3 regions of the Nostoc sp. JL31 genome follow, and region 2 is predicted to be linked to each of the others. Evidence: predicted binding sites of a transcription regulator. Region 2 holds the regulator's gene; each other region holds the start of a gene.
The links. The regulator HrcA, encoded in region 2, represses chaperone genes, less so after heat shock. The targets are predictions, from matches to a motif close to TTAGCACTCNNGANTCNNGAGTGCTAA.
Positions count from the first base shown of each region.

Region 1: a site for HrcA is predicted at 1,447-1,473, ahead of groL (chaperonin GroEL). Genes of this name have one in related genera too.
Region 3: a site for HrcA is predicted at 1,642-1,668, ahead of groES (co-chaperone GroES). Genes of this name have one in related genera too.

Region 1 is NZ_JABXKO010000092.1:13,222-16,509, reverse strand. Features, by position in the region: gene groL (chaperonin GroEL) at 1-1,414, opposite strand, end outside; gene HWQ43_RS21320 (MraY family glycosyltransferase) at 1,572-2,654, shown strand; gene HWQ43_RS21315 (DUF4351 domain-containing protein) at 2,717-3,067, opposite strand; partial or broken gene HWQ43_RS21310 (Rpn family recombination-promoting nuclease/putative transposase) at 3,164-3,288, opposite strand, start outside.
Region 2 is NZ_JABXKO010000048.1:2-3,289, reverse strand. Features, by position in the region: gene HWQ43_RS12480 (DUF3352 domain-containing protein) at 1-133, opposite strand, end outside; gene HWQ43_RS12475 (rhodanese-like domain-containing protein) at 292-624, shown strand; gene hrcA (heat-inducible transcriptional repressor HrcA) at 1,092-2,243, shown strand; gene HWQ43_RS12465 (DUF2834 domain-containing protein) at 2,341-3,015, shown strand.
Region 3 is NZ_JABXKO010000021.1:26,016-29,303, reverse strand. Features, by position in the region: gene groL (chaperonin GroEL) at 1-1,209, opposite strand, end outside; gene groES (co-chaperone GroES) at 1,312-1,623, opposite strand; gene HWQ43_RS03510 (response regulator transcription factor) at 2,729-3,288, shown strand, end outside.

The sequences.
Region 1 (3,288 bases), on a different contig from region 2:
TATCCCGGACTTTCGAGACAATTACAGAACCTTCAGCACCGGCGTTGTCTGCTATTTGGCGCAAGGGGGCTTCTAGCGCTCGTTCGACAATATCAGCCCCAATTCTTTCTTCATCATTTTGTAAGGTCTTTTTAATCGCTTCTACCGCCTTAGCTAAGTGAATCAAGGTTGTCCCACCACCAGGAACAATACCTTCTTCTACAGCAGCTTTAGTAGCGTTCAGCGCGTCTTCAATCCGCAGTTTACGGTCTTTGAGTTCGGTTTCGGTTGCCGCACCCACCTTGATCACTGCCACGCCGCCAGCGAGCTTGGCGATGCGTTCTTGCAGTTTTTCTTGATCGTATTCAGAATCAGTTTCTTCCAACTGTCTGCGAATTTGACCAATCCGCTTTTGTACCTCTGGCTTGGTGACACTGCCAGCGACAATTGTGGTGCTTTCTTTGTCAATGGTGATTTTGCGGGCTGTTCCCAGCGCTTCTAGAGCAGCGGTATCCAAGCTTAAGCCGATTTCTTCCGAAATCAACTGTCCATCGGTGAGAATCGCAATATCTTCTAACAAAGCTTTGCGGCGATCACCAAACCCAGGCGCTTTAATTGCAGCCACGGCCAGTACACCCCGCGCTTTGTTCACAACCAAAGTTGCCAAAGCATCACCTTCGACATCTTCAGCAATAATTAGCAACGGCTGACCAGAACGGGCAACTTTTTCCAAAATCGGCACTAAATCTTGGATACTGCTGATTTTTTTATCTGTCACTAAGATCCGGGCGTTTTCAAATTCGACGATTTGCCGTTCGTTGTTGGTGACGAAGTAGGGAGAAATATAACCCCTGTCAATCTGCATCCCCTCGACTACTTCTAGTTCGGTGGTTAGAGATTTAGATTCTTCAACGGTAATTACACCATCTTTGGTGACTTTTTCCATTGCTTGAGCTAACATTTGGCCAACTTCTTCATCGTTACCAGCAGAAACAGTGGCAACTTGAGCGATCGCACTTCCTTCTACTGGCTTGGCTATTTTGGCAATTTCCAGTACCAATGCCTCAATAGTTTTGTCGATCCCGCGTCTCAAGCTAACAGGGTTACTACCTGCCGCGACGTTCTTCAAACCTTCTCGAATTAAGGCTTGTGCTAAAACTGTGGCGGTGGTTGTACCATCTCCAGCGACATCTTTAGTTTTTGAGGCCACTTCCTGGATGAGTCTTGCACCAGTATTTTCCAAAGGATCTTCTAATTCAATTTCCTTGGCAACAGTGATACCATCGTTGACAATTTGAGGTGCGCCAAATTTTTTCTCTAAAAGGACATTGCGACCTTTAGGCCCCAAGGTGATTTTTACAGCATCGGCAAGGGCGTTAACACCCCTTTCTAGAGCTCTCCGAGATTCCTCGTCAAATGCAATAATTTTCGCCATGTTTCATTTCTCCAGCGCTTCCATTAGACAATTTAGCACTCACAGCGCCAGAGTGCTAATCTCTCCTACCGCTCAAGTTACAAATGGAAATAAAAAAATTGATTAATATACAGGTGATGCTCATATTAGATACTGGCAGTAATGCTTGAATTGGGAGATGAATCTAGACAACTCCCTTAAAACCCTTGGTATTGCCGACCCTAGCGGCACCGGCTGGTTGGCAGTAGTATTTACGTTCCTTTTAGCTTGGGTTGTAACTTGGCGTTTAATTCCGACAGTACGCAAATTCGCCTTGCGGGTAGGTTGGGCTGACCAACCCAACGCCCGGCGACTCAACCGAGAACCTTTACCTAATGCCGGGGGGCTGGCTATCTACGCGGGCGTGATTGCCGCGCTGGTATTAGCTAGCCTTTTACGACCGATCGAACTCCAAAACGTATTGGCTCAGGTGCTCACTATTCTGTTGGGGGGTTCGATATTAGTCCTTGTGGGCTTTATTGACGATCAGTTTGGCTTACCGCCCTCTGTGCGATTGTGGGCGCAAATTGTCACGGCACTATTATTGGTAGCTAATGGCATCAGTGTCAAAGTCCTGTTTGGCACTCCCATCGACTCACTTCTGTCCATGTTGCTAACAGTACTATGGGTAGTAGGGATTACCAACGCCATCAACTTGATGGATGGTATGGATGGCTTGGCAGGAGGAATCAGCTTTATTACCGCCATGAGTTTGTTGGGCGTTGCAGCTCAATTTAACAATCGTGCCGCGGCAATCTTAGTACTTGCAGCTTTGGGAGGTGCTGCACTAGGATTTTTGCGCCATAATTTCCATCCGTCACGAATTATTATGGGTGATGCCGGAGCATACTTTTTCGGCTATGTCCTGGCAGCAACTAGTATTTTAGGAAAACTGCAACAAAACACAGTTTATGCGCTAATTCCTACGGTTTTATTTCTGTTGTTACCGGTGCTAGACACCACTCAAGTCTTTGTGCGGCGGCTACTAGCAGGAAATAACCCTCTCAGTACTCCTGGCAAAGACCACCTGCACCACCGCTTACTTGCTTGGGGACTCTCCCAGCGCAATGCTGCGTTTACCCTTTGGTCAATTACCTTAGTTTTCAACTTGCTGGCGATGAGAATACAAGGTATGAGTTTGGCTGTGATGCTGACAACCGCCAGTAGCATTATCCTGCTTTTGGGCTTTACAGTCTGGCAAAGGATACGCCAACAGCCTTAGTTACTGGTAGGGTGAGCATTGCAATGCTAGCCCTACTATGGTTTATTCTGTCCACAAAAAATTCAAGTTTGAGTTAAATTGTCTTGCAGCCAAACAACTAAATCTCCTTCTGTGGAAAAATCTAACAGTGCTTCGGCTAGATTTTCAAGCTGTTCAATAGATAACTGACTGATGCGCTTTGACAATTGCTGACTCAAATTACCAATGCGTCGTCGCAACTGGCGCATGACTACCTCTAGAGTCTGTTCTTGCCTGACTTCATCACGGACTTCTTCATAAACTTCATCATGGACTTCCTCACAAATTCTGGTAGTTTTGATATCAAAATCACCGAGTCCAAACATTATTATCAACTCCTGACGACTGATACGCGGTAGTTTGTAAACTACAATTGTTTCTATTAAATCTAGCACTTTTTTTGAAGTGCTTTATCGCTCAATTCCGAACGTGTCTTTGTAATCAAACTTTTGACTAATATGGGAGTTTGTTTTTTATTTACAACTACTAATTTAGATAATACCAATTCCCAAGGAATATTCAGTTACTTCTCCAAGCTCGTCTAAATATAGCCTCGTTACAAGTTGGCTTTCGAGTAAGACTCGATACGGTTGTACTTGGGTTGGTTCAAGGCTGC
Region 2 (3,288 bases):
CACTAGGCCCAGAGGTAGAAGCAATAAGGTTAGCCGGACTTTTCGCGAAAAACCAGTAAAAGCCTGCGATCGCAATTAGCAATGCGATCGCCCCAGCTACGATAAAACCGATAAATGAACGTTGCCTATTCACATTAAACCTATTAAAAAAGACGGTTTACAGCCATTTAAGCAGAAAGCCTAGCAGAATTAATCAACCCTCTTGAGAATGGATACTCATGCAAAGGCAGAGATTTTCTGCCACCATGAATAGGATTAGGACTGTTTATAGGGAATTCTTTTACTCAACCCATGAACCAAATTAGTGTAGAAGAACTGGCGCAACGTCTTTCTTCTAGTGATGCAAGTATTCAGCTAGTAGATGTGCGTGAACCACAAGAATTGGCGATCGCTAGCATTGAGGGCTTTGTCAACCTACCTTTAAGTCAATTTACCGAATGGGGAGATCAAGTACCTACCCTCTTCAATCCCCAAGCCGAAACCTTGGTGTTATGCCACCACGGCATCCGCTCTGCCCAAATGTGCCAGTGGTTGATTGCTCAAGGTTTTACAAATGTGCAAAATATTTCGGGTGGTATTGATGCCTATTCCCAATTAGTAGACCCTTCAATTCCCCAGTATTAGCTTCTGCTCGGATACATCATTCAGATGGAACTTACTCTTCCATCTAACTTTTGCTATGCTAAAGATAGAAGTACATCAATTTAGAGGCTTGCCGGAAAGTTTAAAATTTGGGCATCAAGTACATCTGCACAAAAATGTTGGATTGCTCTAAATTACAGTTCGGTAGTAGCCTCTGAAGAGAATACGTATCTAATAATACTGTTGCAAGCAGAAAATTATGCAAAAGTACGGTTAGAAAAAAGCATCGGAAGGGTACATTATAACTAGCAGCTTTTGCAAAAAAATTGAGCTACTATTTCAACCCTAATCTTAAAAAAATGCTTTGTACATAAACTTTAAAAATACTTATCATAATATAGTTATATAATTTGATACCTTAATAAATTATTAATATTTTCTGTTTTCGATTAAATCCACAAATTTCTTGAGAGTTTGATTAAAATTTGCCTTCAGCAAAACATACCATAATGGAAGTTCAGTTAACAAATCGACAACAGCATATACTTTGGGCAACGGTACGTCACTACATTGCTACGGCAGAGCCAGTTGGTTCAAAGGCTTTGGTTGAGGAGTACGATCTGGGTGTCAGCTCGGCGACAATTCGCAATGTGATGGGCGTTTTAGAAAAGTCTGGATTACTCTACCAACCACACGCTTCTGCTGGACGTGTACCTTCAGATTCAGGCTATCGCATTTATGTTGACCAGTTAATTACACCTTCTCTGCGTTCGCGCAGCGTGTCGCAGACAGACGCTACGCGTAGCTTGCTTCCACAAAGTGGTACGGAAAGTTTAGGGCGAGAAGTAGAGTTGGCACTGCAAAAGCATCTCCAGTGGGAAGATCGGAGTTTAGAAACCCTATTGCAAGGAGCCGCGCAGATTTTAGCAACCTTAAGTGGTTGTATTAGCTTGATCACTTTGCCGCAAACGACCACAGCATTATTGCGACATCTGCAATTAGTGCAAATTGAAGCCGGACGGATCATGCTGATTGTCGTAACTGATGGTTATGAGACACATTCCAAATTGATGGATTTGTCGCCAATACCAGAAGAAACCCAACGAGATTCAGAAGTAATCGATCGCGAGTTGCAGATTGTTTCTAACTTTTTGAATAATCACTTGCGGGGGCGAAGTCTGTTGGAATTAGCCTACCTCAACTGGAGCGAACTCGATCAGGAGTTCCAACGCTACGGGGAATTTTTGAAAAACTCAGTTGCCGAATTGACTCGTCGGACTCTTGCACCGAATGCAACCCAAATTATGGTTCGGGGTGTGTCAGAAGTTTTGCGCCAGCCAGAATTTTCTCAGTTACAGCAGGTACAAACAATTATCCACCTGTTGGAAGAAGAACAAGACCAACTGTGGCGATTAATATTTGAAGAACCAGAACCAGAGGATGGTGGAAAATCAAAGGTAACAGTTCGCATTGGTGCAGAAAATCCATTAGAACCGATACGTACCTGCACCTTGATTTCTTCTAACTATCGCCGAGGTTCGGTACCTGTAGGAAGTGTGGGAGTTTTAGGGCCAACGCGCCTAGATTATGAAAGTGCGATCGCAGTAGTAGCATCTGCTGCTGATTACCTCTCAGAAGCTTTCAGTTATTTCAATCCTTAAATCGTATCAAATGATATTTAGGGATAAACTACTACAGGTGTAAGCGGATATTTATAGCGGCAAAATCAATAATTAATACTATCTACCAAAATCTTTCATGGTTAGAAAAATTGCCTTTAGCTTGCTGTGGCTGGGATTTGTAGCTTATGCTTTTTTCCTCGCGCCTCCCGATCAACCCGGTACATTCGAATTAATTAAAAACCTTTCTATTGGCCAGTGGCAAGGCGTTAACCCGTTAGTCATAGCACTATTCAACCTCATGGGCATCTGGCCTCTTATTTACAGCGCAGTAGTCTTTATTGATGGTAGAGGACAAAAAATACCTGCTTGGCTGTTTTGTACTGCTTCTTTCGCAGTTGGTGCTTTTGCCTTGTTGCCGTACTTAGCTCTTAGAGAACCAAATAATCAGTTTCTCGGTCAAAAGAATACCTTACTCAAGCTACTAGATTCTCGTGTGACTGGTTTTGTGTTAACGGTAGCCACAGTTATTGTAGTTGCCTACGGTTTAACAGGAGGAGATTGGAGCAGTTTTGTGCAAGAGTGGCAAACTAACCGCTTCATCAATGTAATGAGCATAGATTTCTGCTTACTCTCCCTATTATTTCCCACATTGCTAGGGGATGATATGGTGCGTCGCGGTTGGAAAAATCCGCAGTTGTTCTGGTTAATAGTCTTGATACCGCTATTCGGTCCATTGATTTATTTATCTGTGCGTCCACCTTTACAAGAAGTGGGTATAGAGTCCATATCCAAGCAGCCAGCAACGAATTGAAGAATAAAGTGCATTTTTCACAATCCAAAATCTCAAATCCAAAGTGATATCACTAAAGTCCCCGCTTTTTCAAAGGTTTGGGGATTTTCTCTGGGTGCGTAAATCCCAAGAGAAAGTTTTTTCTAAAAGTACTTTACAAAACGCAATAAATTCTTTAAGATGTGTAACAGGTAGTCAAAACTACCTAATTCATCTGCAAATAATCGCATTTATAAAACAATGACAGCAACCTTACAACGTCGCGAAAGCGCCAACGTATGGGATCGATTCTGC
Region 3 (3,288 bases), on a different contig from region 2:
AGCTTTGGTAGCGTTGATAGCGTCTTCTAGGCGCAACTTCTTGTCTTTCATTTCGGTTTCGGTTGCTGCACCCACTTTCACTACAGCAACACCACCAGAGAGTTTAGCAAGACGCTCTTGTAATTTCTCTTTGTCGTAAGAAGATTCGGTTTCATCGATTTGACGACGAATCTGTTCGACACGAGCCTTAACAGCAGCTTCGTTACCTTCGGCAACAATTGTGGTGCTGTCCTTGGTAATGGTGATCCGGCGAGCTTTACCCAGGCTATCCAGCTTGGTGTTATCTAGCTTCAGACCAGCATCTTCGGTAATTAGTTGACCACCAGTTAAAACAGCGATGTCTTCTAGTAGTGCTTTGCGGCGATCGCCAAAGCCAGGAGCCTTAACAGCAGCCACGTTCAGTACACCGCGCAAACGGTTTACTACCAAGGTTGCCAAAGCTTCTTTTTCAATATCTTCGGCGATAATCACCAAAGGACGACCAGCACGAGCTACTTGCTCTAACACTGGTACGAGGTCTTGTACCAAAGCGATTTTCTTATCGGTCAGCAGTATGAAAGGCTCATCAAAAACCGCTTCCATCCGCTCAGGGTCGGTAGCGAAATAAGGAGAGATGTAGCCTTTGTCAAAGCGCATCCCTTCAGTGATTTCCAACTCGGTGAACATAGATTTCCCTTCTTCTAGGGAAATTACGCCTTCCTTACCCACCTTGTCCATTGCTTGGGCAATCATCTGACCGACTTCTTCGTCATTACCAGCTGAGATTGCACCAACTTGGGCAATGGCTTTGGAATCTTCCACTGGACGGGCGTGTTCTTTGATTTTGTCTACCAAAAAGGCAGTAGCTTTATCAATACCACGCTTCAGCGAAATTGCGTTAGCACCAGCTGCAACGTTCCGCAAGCCTTCTTTGACGATCGCATGAGCTAAAACGGTAGCAGTGGTTGTGCCATCGCCCGCAGCATCATTGGTCTTAGAAGCAGCTTGACGAATCAGAGCTACGCCAGTGTTTTCAATGTGGTCTTCTAATTCGATTTCTTTGGCGATCGTTACACCGTCATTAACAATTTGCGGTGCGCCAAATTTCTTTTCTAGGACTACGTTACGACCTTTGGGGCCAAGGGTAACAGCTACAGCCTCAGCCAGGATGTCAATGCCTCGTTCCAAGGCGCGACGGGCGTTTTCGTTGTAGATAATGCGCTTTGCCATAATTATTCTTAGTTGTCCTTTGTCATTTGTCTTTTGTTCTTCGTCATTTGTCATTTGTCCTTTGTCATTGGCTAATGACTAATGACCAATGACTAATGACCACTAGATAACAACTGCTAAAATATCTTTTTCAGAAAGCAGTACATATTCTTCAGTGCCGAGCTTGATGTCAGTACCAGCGTACTTAGAGTACAGCACCTTATCGCCGACTTTAATTTCCAATTCCTGACGGTTTCCATCGTCATTACGCTTGCCAGGACCAAGGGCCACTACTTCCCCTACTTGGGGCTTTTCCTTGGCGGTATCGGGCAAATACAGACCACCAGCGGTCTTTTCCTCAGAGGCGCTCACTTTTACGAAAACGCGATCGCCTAAAGGTTTAACTGTAGAAACGCTTAGAGATAAAGCAGCCATAATTATTTTCTCCAGAGTTTAGCACTCTCAACTCCTGAGTGCTAATTTACCGAAAAGTGGCGTCCAATGGCAAGAATGCCTTGAGTACGGGTTCCCGAACTAGAAGGTCATAGATGTACTTAAGTATAAATGCTTAATTGTTTATACCTTGCGGGTTTTGTTCTGTAAGTTACGAAGAGAGTAGGGAGTGGAGAATTAAGAGTTATGAAAATTCTTCCCTATTCCCCACTCCCCAGTCAACCCAGTCAACTTTGATTTGCAAAGCTTGCAAATTGTTATAGAACTGTAATCAGGGAGCCGCTCGATCAGTAACAATACAGTGACAGCGATCCAGTCCAGCCATCAAATTCCCAAAACCACTAAGTCCCTGGAACATAAGATCCTGAGTAATTGTGTAGAAAGTTTAGGACTTGCAAAAATTCAGCGACACATTTTTATTTGCGCTGACCAGACAATTGCTGCTCAAAACGAGCTAGTCTGGAATTCTGGGATTACTTAAAAAAGCGACTTAAAGATTTAAAACTCGATGAGCCGCACTAAAGTCATTCTATTTGCGTCTATAAAACTAAAGCCAATTGCTTGCGTGTTTCTTCTTCTAGACCCATAATGGTGGTTTACCCTGATGGTGTCTGGTATCGCCAAGCAAACCTGGAAGTTACCCTGCGGATTATCCGAGAACACTGAATAGGCAATAAGGTGGTAGGAGAATATGCGTTTTCAATCCATCTTTTGCCAGAAACTTCCCTAGTTTCTTGTGAACACCTCATAGAGGCTTAACAACCAAAAGATATGGTATGGCAGTAAGCTTTAAGAAAGTGCGGGTTGGTTTTGAGGTAGGGTCATCTTTAAGCCAATACTTACTTGTGAGTCCGAAAGATTATTATTTAATCAGTGTTTTTTACCCCGCCCCTTTCAAAGCGATATATAATAGCGCATTATAGATACTACTGCTATACGTATCGTTGCTGGACTTTTGCTATCGAGCTACTAGTCTATTGAAAGTGCTCGGCATTTTTGAGACTTCGAGACAGCAAAGGCAAGTTAAGTAGGAAAAAGGACAACATCTCGAATAACCCACCATAGAGGATAAATATTCAAGACTTTGATGGACCGAAGCGCGACAAGTGCCACTGCTATGAAAGAGCCCAGCATGAAAGATCACAAACGACTTCTATTGATTGATGATGACCCTAACCTCATCTTGCTGGTGAAGGATTACTTAGAATTCCGGGGATATGAAGTCATCACCGCTGAGAATGGACGTGAAGCTCTGGAAATTTTAGAGCAAGATGTTCCAGACATGATCATCTGCGATGTGATGATGCCGGAAATGGACGGATATACTTTTGTGGAACAAGTCCGGCAAAACGAACGCACCAGCTGGATTCCGGTTCTTTTCCTTTCAGCTAAGGGACAAAGTGCAGACCGAGTTAAAGGTCTAAACAAAGGTGCTGATGTTTATATGGTCAAGCCCTTTGAACCAGAAGAACTCGTAGCGCAAGTTGAATCCTCGCTGAAACAAACTATCCGTTGGAAAGAACACCAAGCAAAAGGAGGCGAAAACGGTTCCCGTATCCAGGTTCCCTTCGATGTACAATTAACCCCAACCGAACTGAAAGTAGTTCAGTTTGTTGCTAGGGGTTTAGCTAACCGTGAAATTGCTGA